3 regions of the Bacillus sp. H1a genome follow, and region 3 is predicted to be linked to each of the others. Evidence: riboswitches for the same ligand, from Rfam matches in the RefSeq annotation. Region 3 holds a riboswitch; each other region holds the start of a gene.
The links. A riboswitch is a leader RNA that binds a small molecule or an ion and turns the genes downstream of it on or off. The one in region 3 is predicted to bind S-adenosylmethionine.
Positions count from the first base shown of each region.

Region 1 (10,455 bases), on a different contig from region 3:
AATAAACGCAGCTAATCGATTTTCGAACGGATAACTATAGTTTTTGGCGTAACTTTCTGTTCGGGTAATTGTTTTTTCGCCAATAAATTTGCATAGTTTCTGTAAAAAGGTAGCATCTTGCAATAAAAGATGCTGACAATTTTTAAGAGGAAGGGCTAAGCAAATACAATCGTCGATTACCTCAACCGCTTTCGTAACGGATTCTACGCCAATTAAGCCTAATTCCCCAATGAACGAAGGTGCTTGAATAAAGTTAATTAAGGAGACCCTCCCGTTTTTGTGACTCATATATATTTTCGCTTTCCCAGAAATTAAGTAATAAAGATAAGGGAAATCAGCTCCTTCATTACATATCCTTTCTTTCTTTTGAAAGGAATGTAGTTCGGTATACGGTAAGACATCAAAAGAAAAAAGAGTGTGGAAGTTGTAAGTTTGCATGTAATGAGAGATTTCTTCGCTATTTTTGCTGATTTTCATGTTTTCACCTCATATTTAGTATGAGATATCTCCTATTATTTTTACAAGAAAGAATGATACGATTTATTTAAATTTGTTTTTGTAGAAAAGAGAGTGTGAAGGGCTTATGAAAAAATATAAAACATTGTTGTTTGATGTAGATGATACATTGTTAGATTTCCAGAAGGCGGAGAAAGTGGCATTACGTATGCTTTTTGAAGAGAAAGGGATTCCTCTAACTAGCGAGGTTGAAGCGCATTATAAAAAAATTAATAAAAGTCTTTGGGATGCTTTTGAAGAGGGCGAAATAAACCGTGATGAAGTCGTAAATACACGGTTTTCGATTTTGTTTAAAGAGTATGGTCAAGAAGTAGATGGGATATTATTTGAAAATAATTATCGTAGTTATTTAGAAGAAGGTAATCAACTTATACAAGGGGCCTTTGAATTTATACAAAATATTCAAAGTGAGTATGATTTATATATCGTGACGAATGGTGCTTCAAAAACACAAGATAAGCGTCTGCGTAATGCAGGAATACATTCAAAATTTAAAGATATTTTCGTTTCTGAAGATACGGGCTTCCAAAAGCCAATGAAAGAGTATTTTGATTATGTTTTTGAACGCATTCCTAATTTCGTTTCTGAAGAAGGACTTATTATTGGGGATTCGTTAAGTGCCGATATTAAAGGCGGATATTTAGCGGGAATCGATACTTGTTGGTTTAATCCAGAAAAGAAATCAAATGAAAATGGGATTGTGCCAACGTATGAGGTACATAATTTTGAAGAGTTATACGCACTATTAAAGAAGCTTGTGTAATATAAATAGGCAGTGAAGATTTTGTCCCCACTGCCTATTTATATTAGTTTGTAGCTTCATTATGTTTAGGAAGCGGAAATGCATTACCAATGGCCGCCGCCCCGAGCATTGGTAATAATAAATTGAGCGGGAAAAACATGAGTAATAGTAATGTTATAGCTATTGGTTTTCTTAATGCATAGCTTGAAATAGCTGTCGTTACGATGGCTACAGAAGCTATTGGATCTATAGGGGCAATAGAAGCTATAGCATATCCAATACTTGATCCAGCAAATATAATGGGGAAAATATGTCCGCCGCGCCACCCCGTATTTAAACAAACGGCAGTAATACATAATTTTAAAACCCCTGAAAGAAGTAATACCCAAAAAGATAAATGGCTCCATTCGACGACTAAATCTTTTAACTGATGTTCCCCTGAGAATAATGTATATGGGAGAACTGTTCCTACAATTCCTAATAAAATACCACCGATAATTCCAAGTGATAGTTTGTATTCTCGGAAAGGATGAATTACTTTCTCTAATGTAAACTCTAATTTGAAATAAAGGAAACCGACCATGGCACCGATACTTGCAAGTGGTAGAAAGGCGATCCATTCATTGAGAGAAAGAGAGCCTTCTCCAAAATTAACAATAAAAGATCCACGATTATCTAATTTACTAAGCAATAAATAAACGGAAAATCCGGCAAAAGTGGTAGCTAAATATACGATTGCTTTTTTTCTCTTAGAAAACTCAGCAATTTGTTCATCTTCACTCTCATTCTCATTCGGAGCTAAATAACCGAATAATGGTGCATTGAAAATGACACTTAAAGTAGCACCAATTCCAACCTCTGTTAGTTCATTCATTCCCTTTAAAGCGAATTTAAAGCGATCCCCTACCCATGTGCAAAGTCCACCGATAATTCCAACAAGCGCTGCTTCCGGACCTAGACTAGCTCCAAATATTAAAACGATAATCGCAGTTAAAGTAGCTTTATGTACAAAACGGTATTCAATTCTACCTGTTTTTTTATATTCAGCCATTACTTCCGGCATAAGACGTGGATATGTACCGAAGTATTTTTGTGTTAAACCCACGAGAATACCGCCGATTATTGTTACACAAATGGTGTAATAAGGGGGAGAAGAAAATACTTTAGGTAAGTAGTCCCAAATAAAGTGGATTCCGAAATTTATTGTAACTAAAAATAGCCAGACTGTAGCTCCTACTATAGAGCCTAGAAGAATGCCGTATAGGACGAGTATATAGTTCATGTCCTTTTTATTTGTCATGTTATACCTCCGTTATGTAAGTTTTGATATGGAAGGGGTTAGATATGCTAGTATGAAATGAATTGAATATATATAGTATCTTTTTGAGAGGTCCGCTTATTCAATTTATACATTGCGATTTCATGAGAATTTGAAATCTGCACGGTTAAAGCACTTATTTAAGTGTATATAGTGATTCGAGTTTTTGAAAGGTATTTTTCATATAAACATGGAATATATTTCTTTTGTTGTTTATATTAAATTCCTGACATTTAATTTAGAACATTCAGAAAAACTATTTGACATTAGGAAATTATTGCTATAAAATCAACGGTAATTGCATAGTCTTATCAAGAAAAGGTGGAGGGACAGGCCCGATGAAACCTTGGCAACAGCCGTATAACGGAATTGTGCCAAATCCTGCAGGTAATAATCCTGAGAGATAAGAAAGAGCCTTTAGAGCGTGTTTTCAAACTGCTCCTTTCTTGTTTTCAGGAAAGGGGCAGTTTTTTATTTTTCATAAAAGAAAGGAGAACGAGAGATGGGAGAATCATGGGGGAAAGGAACTATTTGTGTGCAAGGTGGCTATACGCCAAAGAATGGTGAACCACGTGTTTTGCCACTTTATCAAAGTACAACGTATAAATACGATACTTCAGATGATTTAGCAGCGCTATTTAATTTGGAGGCAGAGGGGTATATATATACGCGTATTGGAAATCCTACGCTAGCTGCATTTGAGCAGAAGTTATCAGATTTAGAGGGCGGTGTAGGGGCTGTTGCAACAGCTTCTGGGCAGGCAGCTATTATGCTCGCAGTTTTAAATATTTGTAGTAGCGGAGACCATTTACTTTGTTCTTCAACAGTTTACGGGGGGACATTTAATTTATTTGGAGTGAGTTTGCGTAAGCTTGGTATTGATGTTACGTTCTTTAATCCAAATTTAACGGCCGATGAAATTGCGGCACTTGCTAACGACAAGACGAAGCTCATTTATGCAGAATCATTAGGAAATCCAGCGATGAACGTTTTAAATTTCAAAGAATTTTCAGCAGCGGCAACAGAATTAGAAGTACCTTTTATCGTTGATAATACATTAGCGACGCCTTATTTATGCCAAGCGTTTGAACATGGGGCAAATATTATCGTTCATTCTACGACGAAATATATTGATGGTCATGCGAGCTCATTAGGCGGCATTGTTATTGACGGAGGGAACTTTGATTGGACAAATGGAAAATATTCTGAGCTTGTTGAACCTGACCCGAGTTATCACGGCGTAAGTTATGTTCAAAATTTTGGAGCAGCAGCTTATATTGTGAAAGCACGCGTTCAATTATTAAGAGACTATGGAAACTGTATGAGCCCATTCAATGCATATATTAGCAATATTGGCTTGGAAACATTGCATTTACGAATGGAGCGTCATAGTGAAAATGCTCTCGCAGTTGCTAAGTGGCTTGCTAATCATGAACGTATTGAATGGGTGAATTATCCGGGATTAGATAGCAATGAAAATTATTCGTTAGCACAAAAGTATTTGAAAAAAGGTGCTAGTGGTGTTTTAACTTTTGGTATTAAAGGCGGATTAGAAGCAGCAAAAGAATTTATTGCAAGTGTGAAACTGGCAACTCTCGTAACGCATGTAGCTGATGCCAGAACTTGTGTAATACATCCCGCTAGTACGACACACAGACAATTAAGTACAGAAACTCAACGTTTAGCTGGTGTTACATCTGATTTAATTCGTTTATCGGTCGGTATAGAAGATGTTTCTGATATTATTGCCGATTTAGAAGCAGCGCTAGTCGGAGGCAAACAACATGCCGATTATAATTGATAAAGATTTACCAGCTCGCAAAGTATTACAAGAAGAAAATATTTTTGTAATGACGAAGGAGCGAGCAGAAACACAAGATATACGTGCTTTGAAAATTGCAATATTAAATTTAATGCCTACAAAGCAAGAAACAGAGGCACAATTACTTCGTTTAATTGGAAATACACCGTTACAATTAGATGTTCATTTATTACATATGGAATCACATCTATCTCGCAATGTAGCACAGGAACATTTAACGAGCTTTTATAAAACTTTCCGTGATATTGAAAACGAAAGATTTGATGGACTCATTATTACAGGAGCACCAGTTGAGACTCTTTCTTTTGAAGAAGTAGATTATTGGGAAGAGCTTGAACGTATTATGGAGTATTCAAAAACGAATGTAACATCTACGCTTCATATTTGCTGGGGAGCACAAGCAGGTTTGTATTATCACTATGGCGTTCCGAAGTATCCTCTTGCTGAAAAAATGTTTGGTGTGTTTGAACATGAGGTTCGCGAGCAACATGTGAAATTGTTACAAGGGTTTGATGAATTGTTTTTTGCCCCGCATTCTCGTCATACAGAAGTACGAGAGAGTGATATTGAAAAGGTGAAAGAATTAACGTTATTAGCAAACTCTGAAGAAGCGGGTGTTCATCTTGTTATTGGGCCAGAGGGAAGGCAAGTTTTCGTACTCGGGCATAGTGAATATAGCTGTGATACGTTAAAACAAGAATATGAACGAGATAGCCAAAAAGGGTTAAATATTGATGTGCCAAAAAATTATTTTAAACATAATAATCCAGATGAAAAGCCGCTTGTTAGGTGGAGGAGTCATGGAAATTTATTATTCTCTAATTGGTTGAATTATTACGTGTATCAAGAGACCCCTTATCTATTGTAAATAATGATTGTGTAACACGTGGTAGCGTTTTCTTGGTAAAGATTAACCTATATTTTTCGGAATGTTCAAAATACATTGTTTTTTAGATGTTTTGTTTATATAATGGCATCTAAACACAATTTTTGAGGGGTGGACAGTATTATGAAAGAAATTCAAGTGGGGTTATTAGGTCTTGGGACAGTTGGTAGTGGTGTAGTTCGTATTATTGCAGATCATCAAGAAAGACTTATACACCAAGTAGGTTGTCCAGTGAAAGTAACGAAAGTATTGGTGCAAAATATTGAAAAAGAGAGAGAGGTCGAGGTACCTTCTACTCTATTAACACAAAATGCGAGTGAAATTTTAGATAATCCTAATATTGATGTTGTCATCGAAGTAATGGGTGGAATCGATGATGCAAAAGCATATATTTTACAAGCTTTAAATAGTGGGAAACACGTTGTGACTGCAAATAAAGATCTAATGGCGTTACACGGGGCAGAATTGCTGGCGGTAGCAAAAGATAACAAGGCTGATTTGTTTTATGAAGCTAGTGTAGCTGGAGGTATTCCGATTTTAAGAAGCATCGTAGAGGGGCTTTCTTCAGATCTTATTACGAAAGTAATGGGAATTGTAAATGGAACGACAAATTTTATTTTGACGAAAATGTCAGACGAAGGGAGAGCATATAACGACGTGTTAAAAGAAGCCCAACAGCTTGGATTTGCAGAAGCAGATCCAACATCAGACGTAGAAGGTTTAGATGCAGCAAGAAAAATGACGATTTTGGCTACTCTCGGTTTCTCTACAAATGTAGAGCTTGGAGATGTGAAGGTAAAAGGAATTACTTCTATTACAGAAGAAGATATTGAATATAGTAAGAGCTTAGGATATACAATTAAATTAATTGGTCTTGCAAAGCGAGATGGCGAGAAATTAGAGGTTACAGTTGAGCCAACTTTACTTCCAAATACACATCCTCTTGCAGCAGTGCAAAATGAATATAATGCTGTCTATGTGTATGGTGAGGCAGTAGGAGAAACGATGTTTTATGGACCGGGGGCAGGAAGCTTACCGACAGCGACAGCTGTTGTTTCTGACCTAGTTGCTGTAATGCAAAATATTAGGTTAGGTGTAAACGGAAATAGTGCCGTATCCCCACAATATAAAAAAGTATTAAAAGAGCCAGATGAAATTGTTGTGAAAAAGTTTTTAAGACTTCATGTCAAAGACGAGATTGGTGTATTTGCAAAAATTACATCCTTGTTCTCTGAGCGCGGTGTTAGCTTTGAAAAGATTATTCAAATGCCACTTGAAGAGAAAGGGAAAGCCGAAATTGTAATTGTAACGCATCGTGCTTCTCTTGCAGATTACGATTACATTCTACATACATTGCAATCGTATGAAGAAATAGATTGTGTGAAAGCAAACTATCGAATTGAAGGAGATGCTAAGTAGTATTTCCTATAAAAAAACGAAAAAACCTATTAAGCAGCTTGCTTAATAGGTTTTTTTCTATTTAAAATCTGCGTGCCAACTTGTATAAATGCTTGAATAATCCAACCTGTTGTAAAGGATAAGATAATTGTTCCGAAATAGATTGGTCCATCTAATAAGAAGCTTAATGTTAAAAATAAAAGAGCTAATGAAATTTCAGTTCTTCTGAATGTCCATTTTTTCTTCTCAGCAACAGTTAAAACGAAAGCCTCTTGAGGCGCAGCGCAAAGGTTTGTAGAGACGTAAAGACCGATTCCAGCTCCGACGAATAGATTTCCACAAACAAGTGTTATATATTTTGGAAGAGAGCGGATAAAGTCCATAATAGTTGTAATGGAACCAATCCAATCAACAAAAAGAGAAATAAGAATCATCGTTACAATCGTGCCGATTGTAATTTGTTTTTTATCCCAAAAGAGTACGATAAGTGTAAAAACAAAGTTAATCATGAAAATCCAAAAACCAATACTTACCCCGAAATTTTGATATAGTGCAATAAAGAAGGAATCATAAGGGCTAAGTCCAAAGGAAGTAATTGTCGTCATCATATTAATACCGATGGAGAGAATGAGTAAACCGCCAATGAAAAATATATATTCTAATTTGAATTGAAGCATATAGTGTGTATCCTTTCTAAACGTATTTGCTAGGAAAGGATATATTGTGGAAAGCTTACCAGGTCAAGTAAGAATTTTTACGAAAAGGGGAGAATGAGATGACTAATATAAGAAAGATCGCTGAACTTGCTGGGGTATCTGTTTCAACTGTTTCACGTGTACTTAATGATCACCCGTATGTAAATGAGCAGAAACGAAAAGAAATTTTAGAGATTATAGAAGAATTAAATTATACGCAAAATGTAAATGCTATTCATTTAGTGAAAGGGAAAACAAATGTAATCGGTGTTTTATTACCACACGTAAATGATCAATATTATAGTGCTATTATTGAGGGTATATCAAAAGAAACCGCGAAGAACAATTATAATATGATGCTTTGCCAAACGAATTATAGTGAAGAAAAAGAGTTGGAAATTTTACATATGTTGAAAATGAAAAAACTTGATGGAGTAATTATATGTTCAAGAACAAATAGTAAGGACAAACTTGAAGAGTATACGAAATTTGGTCCAATTGTTATGTGTGAGGAAATAGATTCAAATTTTATTTCGAGTGTACATATTGATTACTATAAAGTGTTTTCACAAGGGATGAAAAGCTTAATAGATGCAGGTCATACGCGTATTGGATATTGTATTGGAAGAAGTAATAGCATTAATAGTCAAAGAAGAAAACAAGCGTATGAGGATTCACTTCAACAGATTGCTGTAACACCATTAGAAGCCTGGAAGTTTAAAGGGTGTTTTACAGTGGAAGATGGGCGTGATGTAGTGCGAGAGTGGACTCATATTCCTGTAAAGCCGACGGCGTTTCTCGTATCTTGCAACCATATTGCTGCGGGTATGGTAACGGAGGCGAAAAAACAAGGAATTCGTATTCCAGAGGATATTACGCTTATTGGATGTGATGATCAAGAGGTGGCAGATATATTGGGTATAACGACGATTTCACATTCCAGTAAAAACGTTGGTGTAAAAGCATTTGAATTATTATATGAAAAGATTAATGATGAAGAAATAGATGTGAAACATGTAGAGTTATTACCAAATTTGGTAGATAGGGAAACGACATACTAGGGAAGGTGTGAAAATCGCTTTTCAAAAATTCGTTTGGTATAATTATGGACAATCTATGAGGGCTAAAAGGGGTTTTGATATGAGATCGAAATTGGTAAAAGTGATTCTACTCATCACAATTGCGTCTTTCTGTTTATTTGCATATGGTTTTGTTTCAGGTGTGAATGATGTATTGAATCCGAAAGCTTCAAAATTAATTACGAAAACTGACGTAGTGGAGAAAGAAAAGAAGAAAGATGGAACGTTACAAATAGTTAGCTTAGGTGATTCGTTAACGCGCGGCGTTGGTGATAAAGAAGGAATTGGCTATATTGGACGAATGAAAGAAGATTTACAAAAAGATTATAAACAAAAAGTTGCACTAACCAACTTAGCAGTTAGTGGTGCGAAAATGCCTGATTTATTAAAACAAATTGAAAGTAGCGGAGCTCAATATTCAATTAAGCAAGCCGATGTAATTGTTTTAACAATTGGAGGAAATGATTTATTCCCAGGATGGGAATCGCTCGGAAAGATAGATTTAGAGACGTATCGTCCTGATACTGAAACGTTTCAAAATGAAGCAAAGAAAATTATAGAAGAAATTCGTAAATTAAATACAGATAGCCCTATTTTTTGGCTAGGTTTATACAATCCTTTTGAGGATGTAGAAGATTTAAAAGGGTCATCGAACATAGTTGTTGATTGGAATGCTTCTTTAGAGAAGTTAGCATTAAATGATAAAAATGTATATATTACACCTACATTCGATTTATTCCAAAATCGTGGAAAAGATTTATTATACTCCGATCATTTTCATCCGAATGAAGTAGGTTACACATACATGGCAGAGCGATTAGTCCAAAATGTTGTAAGTAAATTAAAACTAGAACAAGGAGGGGTAAAATGACGACGATACTTTCCGTACGAGACGTGAAGAAGGTAATTGGAAAGAAAACACTTGTAGAAAACATTTCGTTTGATGTAAAACAAGGGGAAGTTTTCGGCTTCTTAGGACCAAACGGAGCTGGAAAAACAACAACTATTCGAATGTTAGTCGGACTTATTAAAGCGACAGAAGGTACTATATCTGTTGGTGGTTATTCTATTAAGGAAAATTTCAGAGAAGCGATGCGTCAAATTGGAAGTATCGTTGAAAACCCAGAGCTTTATACATATTTAACTGGATGGGAAAACTTAAAGCAATTTGCACGTATGCTTGGTGATATACCCGACGAACGTATTAGTGAAATTGCGAAAATGGTTCACTTAGATGAACGTATTCACGATAAGGTAAAAACATATTCCCTTGGTATGAAACAGCGTCTTGGAATCGCACAGGCGCTTCTTGGAAATCCGAAATTACTTATATTAGATGAACCGACGAACGGTTTAGATCCAGCTGGAATTAGAGAACTGCGAGAATTTATACATAAGCTTGTAAAAGAAGAGAACATGAGTGTATTTATTTCGAGTCACCTATTAAGTGAAGTACAAATGATATGTGACCGTGTCGCTATTATTCATAAAGGGAAAATGATAACAGTTGCACCTATAGAAGAATTAATCAAAACGGCGAGTGATCGTGTAGAGTGGGTTGTTACACCGATTTCCAAGGCGAAAGACATGCTAGATGCCGCTGAGGAAATAGGGGAAGTTAGTATAGAAGATGAGCGTTTACTATGTCGTATGGATGTTACGTCTATTAATGTTTGGAATAAGCGTTTTGTAGAAAACGGGATAGATGTACATAGCGTTAAAGAGCTCGTATTTACGTTAGAAGATTTATTTATTGAACTCACAAGGGGTGAGCAACATGCGTGAATTTGCGAATCTAGTTTTAAACGAATCAGAAAAAATTTACCGTAAGAAACGTATTTTCGTTGTCATGCTTATTTTAGCAATTTTGATTCCACTTTTTGTGTACGCCCAGTATCGTGAAATAGAAACAACCCAAAAAAGACTCGGCACAACTGATTGGAAAGTATCGTTGCAACAACAAATTGTTGATTCTCAGAACCGTTTGAACAACTCAAGG
Region 1 is NZ_AYMH01000001.1:98,172-108,626, forward strand. Features, by position in the region: gene U860_RS0100450 (transcriptional regulator YeiL) at 1-477, opposite strand, end outside; gene U860_RS0100455 (YjjG family noncanonical pyrimidine nucleotidase) at 584-1,279, shown strand; gene U860_RS0100460 (chloride channel protein) at 1,323-2,558, opposite strand; SAM riboswitch class I at 2,882-2,986, shown strand; gene U860_RS0100465 (bifunctional O-acetylhomoserine aminocarboxypropyltransferase/cysteine synthase) at 3,079-4,377, shown strand; gene metA (homoserine O-succinyltransferase) at 4,361-5,266, shown strand; gene U860_RS0100475 (homoserine dehydrogenase) at 5,408-6,703, shown strand; gene U860_RS0100480 (YitT family protein) at 6,733-7,359, opposite strand; gene U860_RS0100485 (LacI family DNA-binding transcriptional regulator) at 7,458-8,438, shown strand; gene U860_RS0100490 (SGNH/GDSL hydrolase family protein) at 8,446-9,327, shown strand; gene U860_RS0100495 (ABC transporter ATP-binding protein) at 9,324-10,241, shown strand; gene U860_RS0100500 (ABC transporter permease) at 10,234-10,455, shown strand, end outside.
Region 1: linked by a shared signal. The riboswitch ahead of U860_RS0100465 (bifunctional O-acetylhomoserine aminocarboxypropyltransferase/cysteine synthase) and the one ahead of U860_RS0117715 (methionine ABC transporter ATP-binding protein) in region 3 are both predicted to bind S-adenosylmethionine.

Region 2 (10,455 bases), on a different contig from region 3:
TTTTTTTGTCTCAGTCTGTAGTTGCATGAAATCCCTCCTTCTTTCACATGGTTAAGTTTTAATATTCTGAATTTACTTACGTGTGATAGATTATAATAAAGCTTTCTCCTTAAAGCAATAGTTTTTAAAACTACTTTTTTCTTATTTGGCTTTTACTTCATATGCAAATTATTACAACATTAGACAGGGAAACGAAAAAAATCCAAGAATATGTAATATAAAAAGAAATAGGAAAAGAGGGAAAGAGATGTGGAAAACTACTGATCTATGTGATGAATTTGAAAATGAATTACAAATATGTCGCCAGTCTTTTCAGTCTTATGGGAAGAAAGAGCAATTCTATGGAAAAATCGCAACAGTAAAAGTGAAGGATGATAATGTACTAGTAAAAGAAGGATTACAAACACTACCAGAAGGAACAGTATTAGTTGTTGATGGTGAGGGCTCTACAAATTGCGCGCTACTCGGTGATAATTTAGCGGCTATTGCGGAAGAAAGAAATTTAGCAGGAATTATTGTGAATGGTTATGTTCGTGATTCTAGAGAGCTGAAAAATATTAATATCGGTATTTTAGCATTAGGGACGATGCCAAATAGAAGTATAAAAGAAGGAAAAGGAGAAAAAAATATTCCATTGCAATTTGGAAAAGTTGAATGGAAACCGAATGAATATGTTTATGTGGATGAAGATGGAATTATTGTTAGTGAAAAGAGCTTACATAGTAAGTAGTGAGTTCTATTAATTAAAGCCTAATAAGATAGTTTTATAGGGAAATAAATCTAATAAAACATGGACAAAATCCTTTGTCAATAGTAAAATAATACAGAAATTTATAATTTACAGAATGTATAGGTTTATCGTTTTACGATAACTTGAAATGGAAGTAAATTTTGCCTAGAAAAGTGAATGTTATCACAATGGTGCGTTCATAAACGAAATTATTTTTCCTATACAAATATAGCCGCGAATCATGCGGATAGGAGGTGTTGTGCGCTTTTTGTTCGACACTTACAAAAAAAGAGTGTCAATCGCACGCCCTTGAAGGGCCTTTTTTTGTGTGAATGTTAGTAAAGGGAGGAATAATTGAGGATGGCAATGTTAAAGAAATGGCTGCTTACATCATTAATGGCAGTCGCACTTGTATTTGTTTCTTTTACGAATTCCGTACATATTGCGTTTGCTGAAGGAAAAACAGCGAAACTTGTAATTGTTGGTGAATCACAAAAAGGAATTATGTTATGTCCGAAAGAAGTTTCCATTGAAGATGGAGAAACAGCTCTTAGTTTGCTCCAAAAAGTAATGGGGGACAAAGTTACATCTGAAAGTATGTCATTTGGAACGTATGTAAAGGGCATTGATGGATTAATGGCTGGAGCAACGAGCGGCTGGATGTATGATGTAAATGATAAATCCGCAGAAGTTGGTGCGGATAGTTATAAATTAGAATCTGGGGATGTTGTTGCATTTCGTTACGTTTCAGACTGGAGCAATATGAGTCAAGAAACATTGAAAGAAACGTTAGATAAGTTCGGAACTTGTAAAACGGAAGAACCTAATGGCGAAACAAAACCAGAAGGCGAAAATGGTAAACTGACAGGCGAAACAAAACCAGAAGGTGAAAATGGTAAACCGACAGGCGAAACAAAGCCAGAAGGCGAAAATGGTAAACCAACAGGCGAAACAAAACCAGAAGGCGAAAATGGTAAACCGACAGATGGAACGCAAACAAATGATAAACCAACAGAACAACCAAAGCAAGAGAATATTCAAATTCCAGCGGCACAATTAAACGAAGCAATTTCTAAAACGTCAGAAAAGATGTTACAAGATGGAATTGGTAGTGATTGGGTAGCGATTGGGCTTGCTCGTTCAGGTGTAAACATTCCGGTTGAAACGAAAGTAAACTATGTTAAGCCAGTAGCCGAAAAGGTTAAGAAGCGTTTAAATCGTTTTTCAGCAACAGATTTAGCTAGAACGATTATCATGATGAATGCAATGAATGTAGATCCTACAAAGATAGAGGGACAAAACTTAGTACAAAATTTGTTTGAATCAGATAAAGTGGATTCTGTAACAGGATACGCATTTGCTTTACTTGCATTTGATACAAAGAAATATGAGGTTCCAGTTGAAGCGAAATGGAATCGAGTTGCATTAGTACAAGCACTTTTACAGGCGCAACATACAGATGGCGGCTGGACGTATGATAGTTCAAGTAAAAAAGAAAGTGCTAGTAACATTGATGTAACAGGTATGGTTTTATCAGCATTAGCTCCTTACCAAGAACAACAAGATGTTAAGCCAGTTATTCAAAAAGCTGTTGATTACTTATACAAGCAGCAGTTAGACAATGGTGGCTTTGCTGCTGATGGACAAGAGAATTCTAATAGTACTGCACAAGCAATTATTGGACTATCGCTAGTTAAAGATGTAGATCACACTCGTCTTAATAAAGCAGTACAAAATTTAATGTCATACCAGCTTCCAAATGGTGAGTTCAAATGGTTACCAAAAGATCAAAAAGGTAGCGGAATGGCTACAGAGCAAGCATTTTTAGCTTTACTTCAGTTTAAAGATCTTGGGAAATCGATTTATGATTTGTCAAATGTATCAGGTAATGAAATCGATACGAAACCAATTGTAGAACCAGAAACAACTGTAGAAGAAAAAGAAGTTGTAGAACAGCCGAAACAACAAGAAGAGTTACAAAAACAACCAAAAGATGAAAATTTGAAAGTTGTTGTAGATAACGAACGAGTTAATAAAGAACCAAACAACAATAAGAATCAATTACCAAAAACAGGAGCATCTTCTCATAGTGCAGCTACAGAAGTAGGTATGGGTGTATTATGTATTGCTTCTGCATATGTATTATGGAGACGTAAAGCAGCTTAACAAAAATTAGGAGCAATTATTTGCTCCTAATTTTATTATGAAAGGTGAGGGGCAGCATGAGTAAGATGAAATGGTTCATTTCGTTATTTCTTTCTTTGGGATTATTAGCCGGATGTGAAGAAACGGCTGTAAAGCCTGAGAAGAAGGCAGAACCAAAGCAAGAAGAACAAAAAGAAGTAGCGAAACAAGAAGAACAAAAAGATGAAACGAAACCGGAAGAGAAACAAACTGAGCCGGAACAGAAACAACAAGAAGAGCAGAAAGATAAGCAAGAACAAAAAGAAGAAAAAGCGCAGGAACAGCCTGAAGTAAAGAAAGAAGAGAAACCGAAAGAACAACCTGCTGCAAATAAACAACCGGAACAACAAAAAGTACAAGAAGAGAAGCAGCAACCGAAAGCACCAGAAGTAAAAGAAGAAGCAAAGGTTGTTAATCAGCCGAAAGAAACACCAAAGCAGGAGCAAAAAGTTGATCCGAATAAAGGTGGAAAAGACGTAACTGTTCCAGAACTACCGAAACCAGTGCCACCTAATCCGCCAGAACCACCGAAACCGCAAGCGAAACAAGTTACTATCTCCGTAAAAGGTCATGAAGGATACTTATTAGGTGCGAAAAAGGTTGATGTACAAGAAGGTGATACAGTTTACAGTGTGCTACAGAGTACAGGACTAGAGGTTGATGCAATGGGCTCTAAAGATGGTATATATGTAAAAGGTATTAATGACTTGTACGAAAAAGATATTACTGCTACTAGTGGGTGGAAATATCGTGTGAACGGTGCTTTTCCAAATTATAGTGCTGGTGTAGTTAAAGTAAAACCAGGAGATACAATTGAGTGGGTGTTTGTATTAAAATAGGAAAGGATCTTCGGTAAAGGACTATGAAAATAAGCTTTTCTTCTTTACATCCTTTTGTGAATTTTTTCTATTATATTGGGGTGATGATACTATGTATGATGTGTCTTCATCCTCTTTTTTTAATTGGAGCGATTGTACTAATAGTAACCATAAATATAGTACAAGGGAATGGCGAGAAAATAAGAAAGATGCTGCCGAGTACTATTGTATTCTTTTTAATGGTAATTTTGTTTAATTCTTTATTAACACATAGAGGAGCGACTACGTTATTTCATTTAGGAGATAGCCGGATTAAGCTTGAGGCCTGTATGTATGGACTTGTTATGGGATTATTATTAGTTGCGGTAATGTTTACTTTTGCATCTTATAACGATATTATTTCAAGTCATAAATTTTTATATTTGTTTTCAAGAATTTCACCGAAAGTTGCACTATTAACGATGATTACAGTGCGATTTGTTCCTTTATTTATACGACGATTAAAGAAAATTACACTCGTCCAAAAAACGAAAGGTGTACAATTAGATTCAGGTTCACTCATTGAGCGTATAAAAAATGGAATGCAATTACTGCAAGTATTGTTAGTTTGTTCGTTAGAAGACGCACTACAAACGGCTGATTCTATGCAAGCTCGCGGATTTGGTGTAACGAAGCGTACGACGTATATTCGATATAGAATGGAAAGACGTGACTGGTCTACGTTGAGTTATTTAGTTTTTCTATTAATAACTTCATTCATATGTAGTTATTACGGCGGAGGCAAATTGATCATTTATCCGAAAGTGGAATCAATACTATTCCAGCAATACGATGGAATTATGTTTTTGTTATTTATGATGTTTATTAGCTTACCGCTTGTAATGGAAGGAAGGGAATGGATATGGTGGCGCATGCAGAAATAAAGAATTTATCATTTGTATATGCTGATGAAAATGAAGAAGCGTTACAGCATATTTATCTTTCTGTTCAAAAAGGAGAATTTATCGTACTTGCTGGCGGTTCAGGTTCTGGGAAGACAACTTTATTAAAACATTTCAAAAAGGAGTTACTTCCAATTGGCACGCGTTCTGGACATACATATTATGATGGTGCTTTATTAGAAAATGTACCAGATTTATTATCTGCACAAGAAATTGGTATGGTATTTCAAAATCCAGAAAATCAGCTCGTAATGGATACAGTGATTCAAGAGCTAGCATTTTCTTTAGAAAATATCGGATTACCATCACATATTATTCAAAAAAGAATAGCGGAGCTCATTAGTTTTTTAGGGTTTCAAGATTTGTTACACCAATCTGTTCATACTTTATCTGGTGGACAAAAACAACTAGTAAATTTGGCTGCGGTATTAGTCATGCAGCCGAAGCTATTATTACTGGATGAACCAACAGCGCAGTTAGACCCGATTGCTGCGAAAGAGTTTTTAGGATTGTTAAAGCGTATTAATGAAGAACTCGGAATTACGATTATTTTAAGTGAACATCGTTTAGATGAAGTGATGCCGCTAGCAACTCGTGTCGTTTGTATGGATAACGGAAGAATCATTTATGATGGTACGCCTAAAAGTGTGATAGCGAAAATGTGGGAAGTAGAAAAATTCCGTCCATTCATTCCGCAAATTCCAAGATTGTTTTTAGAGTGGAATGTGAAAGATATTCCGTTTACAGTGCGAGAAGCACAAATGAAAATGAATGATTTTAAGGCGATACAATATATGAATCAGCAAGTGGAACAACGTGAGAAGCAAGAAGTAATTTTAAGTGCAGAACATATATCTTTTCAATATGAAAAAAATAGTCCAATCATTTTGCGAGATTTGACAGTGAATATCGAAAAAGGAAAATGGACAGCTCTCGTCGGAAAAAATGGTACAGGGAAGTCTACACTGTTAACGATTTTAGCAGGATTACAAAAGGCTAGAAGAGGGAAAGTAAAGTGGAGTGGAAAAGTGATACATAAAATCGATTCGAAAGAACGATTTAAAAGTATAGGATACGTATCACAACATCCGTACTATCATTTCACATTTGATACAGTGTGGGAAGAGGTTTATGAGCGTGCTCGTGAATTATATGGCGAAGAGGGAAAAGTAATAGCAGAAGAAATGTTAAAGAGATTTTGGCTAGATTCGCTTATCGATCGGCATCCGCATGATTGTAGCGGGGGAGAGCAACAACTACTCGCATTATGTACAACGTTATTATCAAAGCCAACTTTATTATTACTTGATGAGCCAACGAAAGGCCTGGATCCATGGAAGAAAGAAAGAGTAGGAGAGCTATTTAAGCAGTTGCAAAAAGAAGGTACAACGATTGTGATGGCAACGCATGATATTGAGTTTGCAGCAAAATATGTAGATCAATGCATGATGTTATTTGATGGGAAAGTCATTATGAATGATACACCGAAAGAGTTCTTTAGTGGCAATTTCTTTTATACAACATCTATTAATCGATTCATCCGAAAAGAGTTGCCATTTGCATTAACGTGGGAGGATGTGTACGAAGCGTGTCCAAACGATATGTTGCATTCATAATATTTATTTTTGCTATTGTAATATGTACACTACTCTTTACGACTCTTATTATGGATGGTTATTACATGGTAAGTAGTTTGTTTTTATTAGCTATCATTATGTTACCTTTCTATGTCCGCTTTGAAAGGAAAGCGTTTGTTTCACGTGAAATTGTTATCGTTGCCGTGTTAGCAGCAATCGCAGCGGTTAGTCGAGTGCCATTTTCGATTTTACCGAGTGTACAAACGACTTCCTTTGTCATTATCGTTTCTGCAATTGTTTTTGGGAGTGAAACTGGCTTTATGATTGGTGCAACAGCGGCCATTGTATCTAATATTTTTTTAGGACAAGGTCCGTGGACGCCGTGGCAAATGTTTTCGTGGGGCATGATTGGATTTATAGCTGGACTATTGCGCAACACATTTTTAATGAAAAAGCTTTGGGGAAGACTCATATATGGCTTTGTCGTTGGATTCGTTTTTGGATGGATTATGAATTTCTGGGGGCTTCTTGGTTTTATACGAGAAGCAACGTGGGAAACAGTTATTGCCTACTATGTCGCAAGTTTTTCTTTCGATCTTAGTCATGCGATATCGAATGTTATTTTCCTACTGTTATTCAGTACTTCATGGATTACGATCCTCACAAGATTTAAAAAAAAGTATGGTATATTAGATGAGCATAAGGTGACGTAGAACAGCATACTCATATAAGGTAGGGTCGCGACTTACATATTCGTTTGCCTCTTTCATGCTTCTTACATATTGTAAGAAGCATTTTTTTATTGTAAAAGTGTCAAAGAATAGATTTAATATATCTTCGTTTTTATATGAAGTTATTTGTATAATAATAGGTGAGAATTATTTTCAAAAGGGAGGTGTATAGTTAATGAAGTTAGTTATTCCGAAACAGCATGGAGCATGGGCGATGCTTGTCATTCCATTTCTATTAAGTGTATTACTTGGCAAACCTACTTTTTATCATATTCCATTGTTCTTAGCTTGGTTTTTTATCTATTTAGCTACGTATCCATTTCTCATGTACATAAAGCAAAGAAGAAAAAAAGAGTTTCTGCACGCTGCAATTGTATATTTTATTTGCGCATTCGTATTTGGGATGATTTCTTTATTATATGAATGGCGAATTCTTTTATTCGTAGTGTTACTGATTCCTTTGTTTATTGTAAACATGTATTACGCTCGTCAAAAAAATGAAAGAGCATTACTAAATGACATTTGCGCGATTGTTGTGTTTTGTATAGGCGGCTTAATCAGTTATTATTTCTCAATGAAATTTATTGATAGAACAGCAGTATTCATTGCGCTTATTTCATTCTTATATTTTTTAGGAAGCACGTTTTACGTGAAAACAATGATTCGTGAAAAAAATAATCCGAAGTATCGTTATATATCTTGGGGATATCATATTGTATTAACGGTAATCGTATTTGCTATAAATCCATGGTGTTCTCTCATATTCGTACCAAGTGTCATTCGAGCAATTATGTTGTATGGTAAAAAGATTTCTATATTAAAAGTAGGGATTTTGGAAATTGTTAATTCTGTATATTTTTTAATAATAACGGCAATAATGATGAAGTATGCCATTTGAAAAAAACTTCCCATCTTTTGATGGGAAGTTTTCATTCTTGTTCTAAAATATGAACGGTATAATCACATCTTTGTAATGCTTCTTCTACAGCATAAAGGGATTGTTCAATACGTGCGCGATTGCTTTCTTTTTCAACAGTTTGTAATGCATCTTCTAAACAATGCTTCGCTTCTTGTAACGAATGAAATGAATCTTGTACGTATCCACGGGCGTTCTTTTGCAACGTAGTAACCTCCTTTTGTATATCTGTTTGTAGTATGAACAATAAAGAAGAAAATATAATTTATTTGACAATTACAATAAAGATACGTATAGTTAAATTCAAAGTGAATATTTTCTTATCCAGAGAGGTGGAGGGACTGGCCCGATGAAACCCAGCAACCGCGATGCAGGTGCTAATTCCAGCAGAACATATTTGTTCTGGGAGATAAGACGAAGATATATACGTAACTTCTTCTTATCGGAGAGGTTTTTTTGTTGCAAAAAAACCGATTACGAAAATACATAATAAGAAGAAAGGGGTTGCGAAGTACTGTGACACTCGAAAAATACGTAAAACTGCGTAATGCAGTTTATGAATATATGATAGAGCAAGATAAGCCAATATCATTGTTAGATATTCAAGAACATATCGTTTCGCATCATGAAGGAAAATTCACGAAAAAAATGTTACATCAATTTTATTTATCAAGACTATTAGATGAACTGAAACTGGATGGGAAAATTACTTTAGCTTCTGATGAATATCTCTATGCTGAAAAAGGGGTATTTTATAAAGCGAGAAAAGGGAGCTAAGCTCTCTTTTTTTCTTGGAATAACGAAGTATGTAGAGTAAAAGACTGCTAAAGCAGCCTGATACAAGGGAATGGTGTTGAGTGTGTAGTGTCAAAAATTGAATGTGCCTGAAAGAGGCACTTCATATCGGCTACAAATAAAAATAGACACCTTCGCCGAATAGGTGTCAGTTGTTTTGTCACGTAGACTCGCTACTTGACAGTAATTAGAATAACACGCAGGGTTTTGGAAGTCAAAAGGGAATTAAAGGAAGAGGTGTTGTTATGTATGCTTATTTATTAAAAGATATAACGAAATGGATTCCAAAGTACATTATAGATAGAGGGTATGAATATTATGAAGAAGGACATGTAGAAGATGTTGAAATACACGACAAGAAAGTATTTGCTTTCGTTACTGGAAATGCAGGGAATTATGAAGTGATTATTGATCTTGAAGATTTTACAGAAAGTAGCTGCGAGTGTCCTTATGAGAACTATTGTAAACATATGGCAGCGGTCGTTTATGATATTCAAGGTGCTGGTGAGAGTACAGTTAAAGAGCAACTGAAAGGTTTAGAAAAAGAAGAGTTACTAACAGTGTTAAATCGTTTATTACAAAGTTCTAAAAATGTGCAAATTGTAGAGAAGATGTTAAAGAAAGGGTAAATTTAACTGTAGAAGGGGGTGCTTTGTAGTGAATATATTAATTATATACGCTCATCCTAATCCTTCAAGTTTTAATGCATCGATTTTGGAGCATGTTCAAAAAGGACTACAAGGAACAAATCATTCTGTTACACTACTCGATTTATATAAGGAACAATTCGATCCAGTACTTGTATTTAATGAGGAGAAGAAAAGACGTGATTTACTACATGAAGAAGAGACGAAGCGATATAGGGAATTAGTGCAGAAGGCCGATGCTCTTCTATTCATATATCCGATATGGTGGTGGGGCATGCCTGCCATTTTAAAAGGATTTATCGATCGTATTTTTGTAGCTGGATTTGCTTATAAGTATAAAGGTGCATTACCGAAAGGCTTATTTAAAGGAAAGAAGGCGTGGGTTATTAATACGTTAGACTCACCGTTATGGTACGTGGCACTATTATATCGATCAGCGGATTGGATTATGATGAAAAGAGGAGTTTTACGCTTTTGTGGCATTCGTAATATAAAGCGTTCTGTTTTTCAATCTGTGAAAACGAGTAAAGTAACGCAGCGTGAAAAATGGCTGTTACAAATAGAAGGAGAGGCTCGTAAATTATGAATGAAATCGATCGTATTATAAAGTGTTGTAATTATGAGGACGAACTTTTTCGTACGTATATAAAGTGTTTAGTCCAATTGAAGAAATGCAGCGAAACGTTTAAACAAATTCAGATACAATTAAGAAATGATTATCTAATAAGAGGAATTTGTGAAAGAGAAGTTGATGAGGTGATAAGGGGAAGTAAAGAATATGAAAAACATTTTCTTCCTAAAGTGCTACGGTGGAATTTCTTGAAGAACAATCCTCATATGATTGAAAAAGTGTGCGAAGATTTGTTTGCATATGAAGTGTTAAATCATACAGAGATAGTGTGGAGAAAGATAATAAATTGTATAGAAAGCGAATAATTTATCATATAAAAAAGCTAGTATAAAACTAGCTTTTCGAGTAATTAATTATTTAAATGAAAAGGAAACATAGGCTTATGATTACGCCGGCATAAAGTAAATTGACAACACAAAATCCCATAATATCACGAGCTCCTAAACCAGCTATCGCTAATGCTGGTAACGCCCAGAAAGGTTGAA
Region 2 is NZ_AYMH01000022.1:61,249-71,703, reverse strand. Features, by position in the region: gene U860_RS0111540 (SLC13 family permease) at 1-27, opposite strand, end outside; gene rraA (ribonuclease E activity regulator RraA) at 248-730, shown strand; gene U860_RS0111530 (DUF4430 domain-containing protein) at 1,091-2,896, shown strand; gene U860_RS0111525 (DUF4430 domain-containing protein) at 2,953-3,753, shown strand; gene U860_RS0111520 (energy-coupling factor transporter transmembrane component T) at 3,777-4,655, shown strand; gene U860_RS0111515 (energy-coupling factor ABC transporter ATP-binding protein) at 4,628-6,289, shown strand; gene U860_RS0111510 (ECF transporter S component) at 6,262-6,963, shown strand; gene U860_RS0111505 (YwiC-like family protein) at 7,157-7,879, shown strand; gene U860_RS0111500 (hypothetical protein) at 7,911-8,102, opposite strand; SAM riboswitch class I at 8,215-8,313, shown strand; gene U860_RS0111495 (hypothetical protein) at 8,354-8,674, shown strand; gene U860_RS0111490 (SWIM zinc finger family protein) at 8,938-9,321, shown strand; gene U860_RS0111485 (NAD(P)H-dependent oxidoreductase) at 9,350-9,925, shown strand; gene U860_RS0111480 (hypothetical protein) at 9,922-10,275, shown strand; gene U860_RS0111475 (short-chain fatty acid transporter) at 10,328-10,455, opposite strand, start outside.
Region 2: linked by a shared signal. The riboswitch ahead of U860_RS0111495 (hypothetical protein) and the one ahead of U860_RS0117715 (methionine ABC transporter ATP-binding protein) in region 3 are both predicted to bind S-adenosylmethionine.

Region 3 (10,455 bases):
CTGAAATTGTGTTTCCGTCATTCATAAGGCCTAGAGCCCAATCAATGCGGCCGTCGCGTCCTACAACACCGCGGCGGTTAACGTAAGTTGTTACGTCTTTTGCTAATAAATCAACCGCACCGAATTTCACTTGTGCGCCTTGTTCCACGATTACTTCTGCTACGATATTTGCAATACCTTTAGCATTTTCATTTGCAACGTAGTTTTCTACATAAGTTGCAGTACTGTTCGCATCAGCTACGAATAATACGTGGTTATATACGTTAGCTTCTTCGCCGTCTACTAAGAATACAGCTTGAAGTGGAGTTTCAAGAACAACGTTTTTCGGAACATATACGAATGCACCGCCGTTGATTAATGCAGCATGAAGTGCAGTTAGACGATGCTCGTCTACTTTCACGCCGTCTTTCATTAAGTACTTTTGTACTAGTTCAGCATGCTCAGTTGCAGCTGTTACGATGTCTGTAAAGATAACACCTTTTTCTTTTGCTTCGTTTGCTAAAGAAACAAACGCAGTTGTACCAGTACGTTGTACTAATACGCTGTTATTTTCATCGATTAAGTTTTTCACTGCTTCTGGAAGCTCTGTTAAAGAACTTACAGGCTCTTGCTTAGCAGCGTCGCCTTTTCCGATAAAGTCCCATTTTTCAATTTTCGTTTTATCAGGCGTTGGCATTGGAAGTTCAGTTGCTTGTGCAAGAGCTTGTAAGCGGAACTCAGTCAACCAAGCAGCTTCGTTTACTTCGCTTGCGCGCTGACGGATTGTTTCTTGATCGAAAGGTAATGTACCGATTGTCATGTTTATGCTCCTCTCTTACGCTTCTTGCTCTGCTGTTTCGTCTTCAATACCTAATTCTTTTTTAATCCAGTCGTAACCTTCAGCTTCTAGACGTTGTGCAAGCTCAGGGCCACCAGATTTAACAATGCGACCGTTCATCATAACGTGAACGAAGTCTGGAGTGATGTAGTTTAATAAACGTTGGTAATGCGTAATCATTAGGCAACCGAACTCTTCGCCGCGCATTTCGTTAATACCTTTAGATACAACTTTTAACGCATCGATATCAAGACCTGAGTCGATTTCGTCTAAGATTGCGATTTTTGGCTCAATCATCATTAATTGAAGAATTTCGTTACGTTTTTTCTCACCGCCAGAGAAACCTTCGTTTAAGTAACGTTGTGCCATTTCTGGATCCATTTCTAGGAATTCCATGTTTTTATCTAATGTACGGATAAATTTCATAAGAGAAATTTCATCGCCTTCTTCACGACGTGCATTAATTGCAGAACGTAAGAAGTCAGCGTTTGTTACTCCGCTAATTTCACTTGGATATTGCATTGCTAGGAATAGACCTGCTTGTGCGCGCTCGTCTACTTCCATTTCTAATACATCTTCACCGTCGATGATGATGCTACCTTCTGTTACTTCATACTTTGGGTGACCCATAATCGCAGAAGATAAAGTTGATTTACCTGTTCCGTTAGGTCCCATAATTGCGTGGATTTCTCCACCTTTTACTTCAAGGTTTACACCCTTTAAAATTTCTTTGCCATCGATTGATACGTGTAAGTCTTTAACCGTTAATGTAGAACCAGCCATCTCAATACCTCCATTAATCCTCTATATACATTTTAAAAGTTCCTAAAACGTTCATATTCTCATTTTATTCTCATTCTAATTTTATATCAAATAAAATGATATCGCAAACGACTAAAAAAAGTAACAATTTTTTCACAAATGTATATAAGTATTTCCTTTGCATCTTTATATGATACACCTTCCTTCTTATATATATAAAGAAAAAAGGACTGGTAATTTCCCAGTCCTTTCCTTGTATTTATTCACTTAAAGGAAGCACAGCACCTTTATATTCTTTCTTAATAAAATCTTGAATTTCTTTTGAATGCAGTACTTCTACTAGCTCTTTAATTTCTTTTTTATCTTTATCACCTTTACGAACAACTACTACGTTTGCGTACGGTGAATCATTTCCTTCAATTGCAATTGCATCTTTTTCTGGGTTTAACTTCGCATCAATCGCATAGTTTGAGTTAATTAGAACAGCGTCGCCTTCTTTATTGTTATACACTTGTGGTAATAAACCAGGCTCAATATCTGTTTTGAATTTTAAGTTTTTCGGATTATCTGCAATATCTTTTGGAGTTGCATTAACAGGATCTATTCCGTCTTTAATTTTTAAAATGCCTTCTTTTTGTAAAATTGCTAAACCACGTCCATGGTCAGTAACAGAATTACTCATAATAATTGTCGCCCCGTCTGGAAGCTCTTTTAAGCTCTTATATTTTTGAGAGTATACGCCAATCGGTTCTAAATGAATTTTCCCCGCTATTTCAAAATCATATTTCTTATCTTTAATTTCTTTTTCTAAATACGGAATGTGTTGGAAGTAGTTTGCATCTATTTCCTTATCCGCTAACGATTTATTCGGTAACACGTAGTCCTGGAATTTTTTTATTTCTAAATCAATTCCTTTTTTCTCAAGTAACGGCTTTGCCTTTTCTAAAATAACAGCGTGCGGTACGTTAGAAGCCCCAACAACTAGTTTCTTTTCATCTTTATCTTTCCCACCGCAAGCAGCTAACCCAAAAATTGAAGTTGAAATAAGTGCTGTAAGTAATAATTTTTTCATTTAAAATACCCTCCCGTTTTCATTATCTTTTATCTATTCGAGTCGTTACGTTATCACCAATCCACTGAATTAAAAATACAACTAGCAATACACAAATTGTTGCGACGATTGTTACATCGTTATTACCACGCTGGAATCCTTCTAGGTAAGCAAGTGTTCCAAGGCCACCAGCACCAACAACACCTGCCATTGCTGTATAGCCTACTAAAGCAATTGTCGTTACCGTAATACCAGATACTAATGCTGGTAACGATTCTGGAATTAATACTTTCAAAATGATTGTACTTGTTTTTGCTCCCATCGCTTTTGAAGCTTCAATTACACCTTTATCAATTTCACGAAGTGCAATCTCAACCATTCTTGCGTAAAACGGTGCTGCACCGATAATTAAAGCTGGCAATGCTGCACTTGCTCCAAGAATTGTTCCAAGAAGAATCTTTGTGAACGGAATTAATAAAATAATTAAAATGATGAATGGTATAGAGCGGAAAATGTTTACGAATGCTCCAATCACCGTATTAATTGCTTTGTTTTCCCATAAATTATCTTTCGCTGTCATAAAGAGTAATAGTCCTAAAATAAGTCCTAAAACAAATGTGGCAAACGCTGCGATTGCCGTCATATATAGTGTTTCACCTGTTGCTTCTAACATTTGATTCCAATCAACATTTGCGAGTAACTTATCCATGAGCAATCACCTCCAGCTCTACTTGATCTTGATGTATTCCCTCTATCGCTTGCTGGATCGCTGTTTCCTCACCATTTAAATGAACAACTAAACTTCCATAAGAACCGTTATTCGTTTGTGCGATATTCCCTTGCAAAATGCTAACTTCTATATCACTGCGCTGCATTAACCTTTGAAGTACCGGTCTTTCTACTGCCTCACCGATAAATTGCAAGCGAATTACTTTTCCATCTGGGTATTTTTCAATTAAACTTTCAATCGTTTCATTCGTATCTTCAGAATCAGTTAACTGCTGTACAAATCGTTTTGTAATGTCTTGCTGTGGGTTACGGAACACATCAAGTACAGGACCACTTTCTACAATTTTTCCTCTCTCCATTACCGCAACGCGATTACAAATCTTTCGAATAACGTGCATCTCATGCGTAATCAATACAATTGTTAAACCGAGACGCTTATTAATATCTAACAATAAATCTAAAATTTGATCTGTCGTTTCCGGATCAAGAGCTGACGTTGCTTCATCACATAAAAGTACTTGCGGATTATTAGCTAACGCTCTTGCAATCCCGACGCGCTGCTTTTGTCCACCACTTAGCTGAGATGGGTATGCATCGCCTCTTCCTTCTAATCCAACAAGATGAATTAACTCATCGACACGTTTTCTTCTCTCCGCCTTATCAACACCTGCAATTTCAAGTGGGAATGCGATATTTTCACGAACAGTTCGTGACCAAAGTAAGTTAAAATGTTGAAAAATCATTCCGATTTCCTGTCGCGCCTTACGAAGTTCATTTCCAGTAATCGCTGAAATCACACGATTTGCAATCGTAATCTGGCCAGAAGTTGGCTTCTCTAACTGGTTAAACAATCGAATTAAAGAACTTTTCCCAGCGCCACTATATCCGATAACACCAAAGATCTCACCTTTCTCTATTTTTAAGTTGGCGTTATCTACAGCAGTGACATCACCGCTTTTTGACTTATATATTTTCTTTACATTCTCTAATAGAATCATGGTGTATCACCCCTTTTTTTAATAAAAAGCGCAAGCGGCTCTTTTAGATTTACTCCGCAATTTTTTATTTTTGATGCGTGTAATCTATCGCTATTGCTCATCTTATTGTTTGAATATCCTCCACATTCAAACAACAAAAAACCTTTCCGCTTTTAGAGAAGCAGAAAGGTTTATATGCGTATATAACAACATTATCCCTCTCTCTCATCTCTCAAAGCATTTGCTTTGCAGGAATTGGCACCATTTCAACATAAGTTGACGGTTGCCGGGCTTCACAGGGCACAGTCCCTCCACCTCTCTTGATAAGAGAAATCAGATTAAATTTTCGTCTGATTTAAAATTTATGAAATTGTCTATATTTTATGAATTGAATTCTATCAACATCTACACGCCGTGTCAACAGAAATTTTCACAAAAAAAGAAACTTCAGAATTTTAAGCTCCCACTGACATCGGTTTACATATATGAAACATTGATTCAACTAATAGCATCGTTCGATACGTTCCTGAATATTGTACTCTTCCATCACTCACCAACGTTTGCAACCTTATATTTCCAGTCACTAATTTTTGAACATCCTCTTCCTCTAAGCAGACGATTTGTTCCGTTCCTCTCGCCTCTTTCAAAAGTTCTATATAATCTCTTGAAATTTGTAATGAACAACATTCATCTCCAAATCGAAAATTAACGTTTTTTTCTCCTTGCCTTAAAAGCGGTTCTAAATGATATTGACCATTAGCGTAATTTACAAATGATTGAAGCAAAGAATATAATTTCACCCTAAATCACATCCTTCATATCACTTTCTATTACATACCATTCCCTCTTTCTAAAGAGCAATCCTGTTACTTTCGCTCGACAAATACTGTATCTACCATGCATCTCGACATATTTCCCAAGAAATATGTCGAGGCGGCAAAAACTTTGCCGCCTACTTTAACTCCGTATATAAATATTCAACCGAATGAAATGCGTATATCTTCTTCATCAGTGTCCCATTTTCAAAAAGAAGTAAACAAGGTACACTTTCTATCCCATACTCTTTCGCAAAATGCGGAGCATAATTTAAATCTAACATCCCAATTTTCAAATCTTCAATCGTCATCTCAACGACCGTTAACATCTTCTTTGCTAATTGGCATGTTCCACACATTGGTGTATACACATATAACACTGTTTTTTCTTCGTTTTCTATTAGGGCTGTAGCTTCGGCTCCTGTCCAGTTAATCACTTCTATCATTCCTTACCGTAAATATTCTGTATAAACGTCAATGTCAGCTCCCCATAATACATTTGCTAAATGTGAAGAAGGCGCAGTCGCCACCTCGCGATACGAGCGATCAATATAAATATGCTCTGCTTGCGGAAATTCTTTTCGGAATTGTTTTCTTAACTTTTCTCCTGCATCATCAGCGTCCACTAGCACATACACATCTTTATCAAAAAACTGATCAATGAGCTCATCCATTTTCGACAAACCAATTGTACCATTTGTACAAACAATTTCCACTGGTTCACGAATAATAGATTCAATCTTTCTTCTGTCCGATTTACCTTCTACAATAATGACTTTTTCCACATAAATCATATGTCATCACCCGATCACCATATACTATACAACCTTTAACTTAGTATATAGTATATTCGTTATTTTCATGTTGTTTCCTGTTTATTTTTGCAAAAGAAAAGCGGAAGCGGCTCGTTCAGATTGTGAAGGGGATGGAGCTTCTGACGTAGAGGAGCTTTTTGCCTCGTAGGAAGAAGCGAAGCCACCGAACAATCTAGCCGCAGGAGCTGGACAATAAAGAAAAGCGGAACCGACTGTTTAGCCCTGTTGGCTAAGGTTCTTTCGCACAGAAGACACTTCTTGTCTTCTCGTGCGGAAGGTTCTTAGACATGAAGGGCTAGGAGGTGGAGCTAGACAATGAAAAGCGGAAGTGGCTCGTTTAGATTGTGAGGGGGATGGAGCTTCTGACGTAGAGGCGCTTTTTGCCTCGCAGGAAGAAGCGAAGCCACCGAACAATCTAGCCACTGGAGCTAGATCATAAAGAAAAGCGCATACGGCTCGCTCAGCATGAAGCCTCAATGAAAAAAGTTTTTTCAAAAACGTTCTCCTACATAATAATTAATATATATGTATTTCCAAACTCATTATGTAACACACACAAAAAAGGACAGCACAAAGGCTGTCCTTTCTCTTCGACTATAATTAGTCTTGGTTTGTCATTTCTGCATATTTTTCTGCAGTTAATAACTTCTCAACTTGGCTTGCATCAGAAAGTTCAACTTTAACCATCCATGCACCCTCGTATGGAGATTCGTTAACAAGTTCTGGTTGGTCACTTAATTCTTCGTTTACTGCTACAACTTTACCACTTACAGGTGCGTATAATTCAGAAACTGTTTTAACAGATTCTACGCTTCCGAATGGCTCGTCAGCTTCGATTGTTGCACCTACTTCAGGAAGTTCAACGAATACGATATCGCCTAACTCACCTTGCGCAAAATGAGTAATACCGATAACAACCTCATTACCTTCTGTTTTTACCCATTCGTGTTCTTCAGAGTAACGTAAATTATTTGGAATGCTCATGACTGTACCTCCAGTGAATGTATTAATTATGTAAAAATACCTTATTGGTACTTTTTCCACACACTTTCAAACTGCTCTTCGTTAAAACCAAGTGTTACATTCGTTCCATCTGTTACAATTGGACGTTTAATTAACATGCCATCAGATGCTAAAAGCTCGTACATTTCGTCTTCGCTCGCATCATTTAACTTATCTTTTAGGCCAAGTTCGCGGTAACGCATTCCACTTGTATTAAAGAATTTTTTTAATGGCAATTCACTTTTCTCATGTAAATTACGTAAATCTTCTTTTGACGGTGGATTTTCAACAATATGAATCATCTCATATGCTACATCGTTTGCCTCAAACCATTTTTTTGCCTTTTGACATGTGCCACACTTTGGATATGAATAAAATGTTACTGTCATAAATTCACCTACTTTTTTACTAACCTTTACCCTTATCATATAGAAAACATTTTATTATTTCAAACGATTATTCGCTAAACTTTTACTTATTTCGTGATAATTTTTAATAATCCTGCAAATTTTTCTTATTTTTCCGCCATTTATAAGAAAAAAATAAATATATAATTTTTTCTTCACATTCCCTTTCCCCCTCCTTAACCCGAACATACATCTTAAACAAACGTTTATTTAATTTCATATTTTCTACATCAACCTTTTGAAAACATAGATTCTTTCATACCGAACATATACCTTAAACAAACGTTTATTTAATTTCACATTTTTCTATAGTAACCTTTGAAATACATAGATCCTTTCGTGCCGAACATACCCCTTAAACAAACGTTTATTTAAAATAAAAAATAAGAAGCCTCATTTATGGGCTCCTTCATCATCTACTTAAATAATCCGAAACTGTTTGAAACACTAATATATACATATTATGAATATTTTGATCCGAAACAGTATCAGTATATAATCCCATACCCCAATATTGCCCCTCACTGCTTCCCATATTTACAAATCCTTGTGTATACATCATTGCTTCATCCTTTGGGGCATTGTCATAATCTAAAGCTTTTTTAGTAAAAATCAAATATGGTCTATCCTGTAAACCGATAAAAAACACTGGCTTCTTTAATGATAAAAATAAGTCCGTATACTGTTCCTTCGATGCTTCTTGAAAATATTCTTTCATGACGAGAAAACCATCAACTTTTGCTGATTTCTCCTGCATCTCTTCCAATTTTACGCTTTCAAATTTTATATTTCTAAATGTATCTTTCGGCTTTTCACCAACAACTCCCATTACGAGTGCTCTCCCGTTATATTCTAATTTCTCTCCTTCTTTATTCTTTGCACACCCAGTACCCACCAGGCATAACAATATAAAAGCTAAGAAATAAAATGAACGCTTCATTTAGCACCCTCTCCCTCTTTTAAGTCAAGTGACAAAAATGTAAGGTGAATTCAAGAAAATGTAAGTAAAATCGATAGCCCAATTGGATTTTCTATATTATAATCAATTGAATTTACTTACATTACTAAAACATAGGAGATTATCATGAAGAAATTTAAACTTTCATCTTTTCTTCCGTTAAGTTATATACTTCTACTCGTACTCGTAAGTCCCCTTTACGATGTATTAAATAAATCTACTGTTCACGCAGTAAACGTCACAACTGTAGTAGACAGTTGGATTCCATTTGTGAAAGCATTTATTATTCCTTATTTACTTTGGTTTCCATACTTATACGGTGCACTTATTTATTACTGTTTTGCTGATCGAAAGCAATATTACGTCACTTTAAGTAGTGTAATTCTTGGAAAACTTGCTTGTTTTTCTATTTATTATTTTTGGCAGACAACTGTACCACGTCCAACTGTCGTTGGAACAGACGTATTTTCCGAACTAGTCCGCTATATCTATAGTATTGATCAACCAGTAAACTGCTTCCCTAGCATTCACGTTCTTACAACATTTGTAATTATGTTAGCTGCCTTTAAGCGTAGAGAACAACATGCTTTTGAATATTACATCCTTACGTTCTTCGGTACGCTTATCATTTTATCAACATTATTTACGAAGCAGCATGCATTCGTAGATGCCGTTTCTGGTATGACACTTGCGGGTATACTATACTTCGGTGTTCAACTCTTGTTAGCAAAAGAAACAGTGACAGTTCCCGTGAAACAAAATCATAAAATGTAACTAAAAAAGCAGACTGTGGCTTCTTCAGTCTGCTTTTATCTATATTAAGGAGATTTTCAAATTAAGATTGCGGTACAGTCATATCACCTGAATGGATACGACCTGCTTTTTTAAGAGCAATGTAAAGTATATAAGAAACGGCTACTGGGATGATGATATAAGTGATTACCATCGCTGGGACAACCTCCCACCCTTGGCTGGAAATTAAATTAATTGGCGCGATAAGAGAGCTTAATCCAAGTCCCGCAATTTCTTTTCCTGCTTCTAGTTGGAAAATTAATGCTGATACCGGGCCGACTATAGCGCTGGCGACGACAGTTGGGACGAGAATCATTGGGTTTTTAGTAATGTTCGGCAACTGTACTTTTGGAGTACAAAGTGCCTGAGCTAATATGCCACCTAAATTATTTTCTTTCGCTGAAATAACAGAGAATCCGATAAATTGAGCAACACATCCTGCAAGTGCTGCACCTCCTGCAACACCATCTAAGCTAAGTGCTATCGCTAAAGCAGCTGATGAAGCCGGAGAGATAAGTAACAATCCCCAAACTACAGCAATCACGATAGAAGCGATAAATGGGCTACCAGCTGAACTATCTTTAATGAATGCTCCAACTGTATTTAAAACTGGGCTAATATTTTGAGCTAACCAAATACCGACTAAACCAGAACCTAATGTCGCTGCAAATGGAACGAGCATCATATCTAAAGCAGTTTTTCCACTTAATCGTTTACCAATATAAACTGCTAAAGTCGCTGTTAATAATGCACCGATTGGTTCACCTGTTTTAATGATAAGACCAGCTTCAGTAATTGAAATTGATCCAGCTCCAATTGCTCCAGCTACCATCGCCGAAAAGATTACGAGCCCGTTTGCACCGAGCATAAAAGCAATCCCGGCTCCAATTGCTGGTGCCATAAGTGATTTTGCAACAACCCCGATTGTAATAAGTAATGGGATATCAACAATTCTTCCTATATTTTCGATCAGTAAACCAATTCCAAGGGATACGAAAATACCCTGTGCGATTCCGGCAGATGCTTTAAACACACGAGACATTATATATTCCTTCATTTGTTTCACCTTCTCCTATAAGTTAGTAACCAATTGTCTTCATATAATCGCGTAAAACATCGTTTGATTTTGCAAAGCGACTTTCTTCATCTTCTGATAAGTTCAGCTCTACAACTTCCCTTACACCGCCTCTAGTAATAATTGCTGGTACTCCTGTACAAATATCGTATTCGCCATATTCACCATCTAAAATAGCTGAAACAGCGATAACACGGTGATCATCATTGAAAATTGAACGAGCAATATAAGCTAAAGAATTTCCAATTCCGTAAT
Region 3 is NZ_AYMH01000039.1:73,651-84,105, forward strand. Features, by position in the region: gene sufD (Fe-S cluster assembly protein SufD) at 1-799, opposite strand, end outside; gene sufC (Fe-S cluster assembly ATPase SufC) at 815-1,600, opposite strand; gene metQ (methionine ABC transporter substrate-binding lipoprotein MetQ) at 1,839-2,651, opposite strand; gene U860_RS0117710 (methionine ABC transporter permease) at 2,674-3,339, opposite strand; gene U860_RS0117715 (methionine ABC transporter ATP-binding protein) at 3,332-4,357, opposite strand; SAM riboswitch class I at 4,559-4,666, opposite strand; gene U860_RS0117725 (hypothetical protein) at 4,792-5,136, opposite strand; gene U860_RS0117730 (thioredoxin family protein) at 5,289-5,597, opposite strand; gene U860_RS0117735 (toprim domain-containing protein) at 5,601-5,945, opposite strand; gene gcvH (glycine cleavage system protein GcvH) at 6,567-6,950, opposite strand; gene U860_RS0117750 (arsenate reductase family protein) at 6,992-7,357, opposite strand; gene U860_RS0117760 (hypothetical protein) at 7,788-8,315, opposite strand; gene U860_RS0117765 (phosphatase PAP2 family protein) at 8,460-9,107, shown strand; gene U860_RS0117770 (PTS sugar transporter subunit IIC) at 9,169-10,182, opposite strand; partial or broken gene U860_RS0117775 (L-lactate dehydrogenase) at 10,205-10,455, opposite strand, start outside.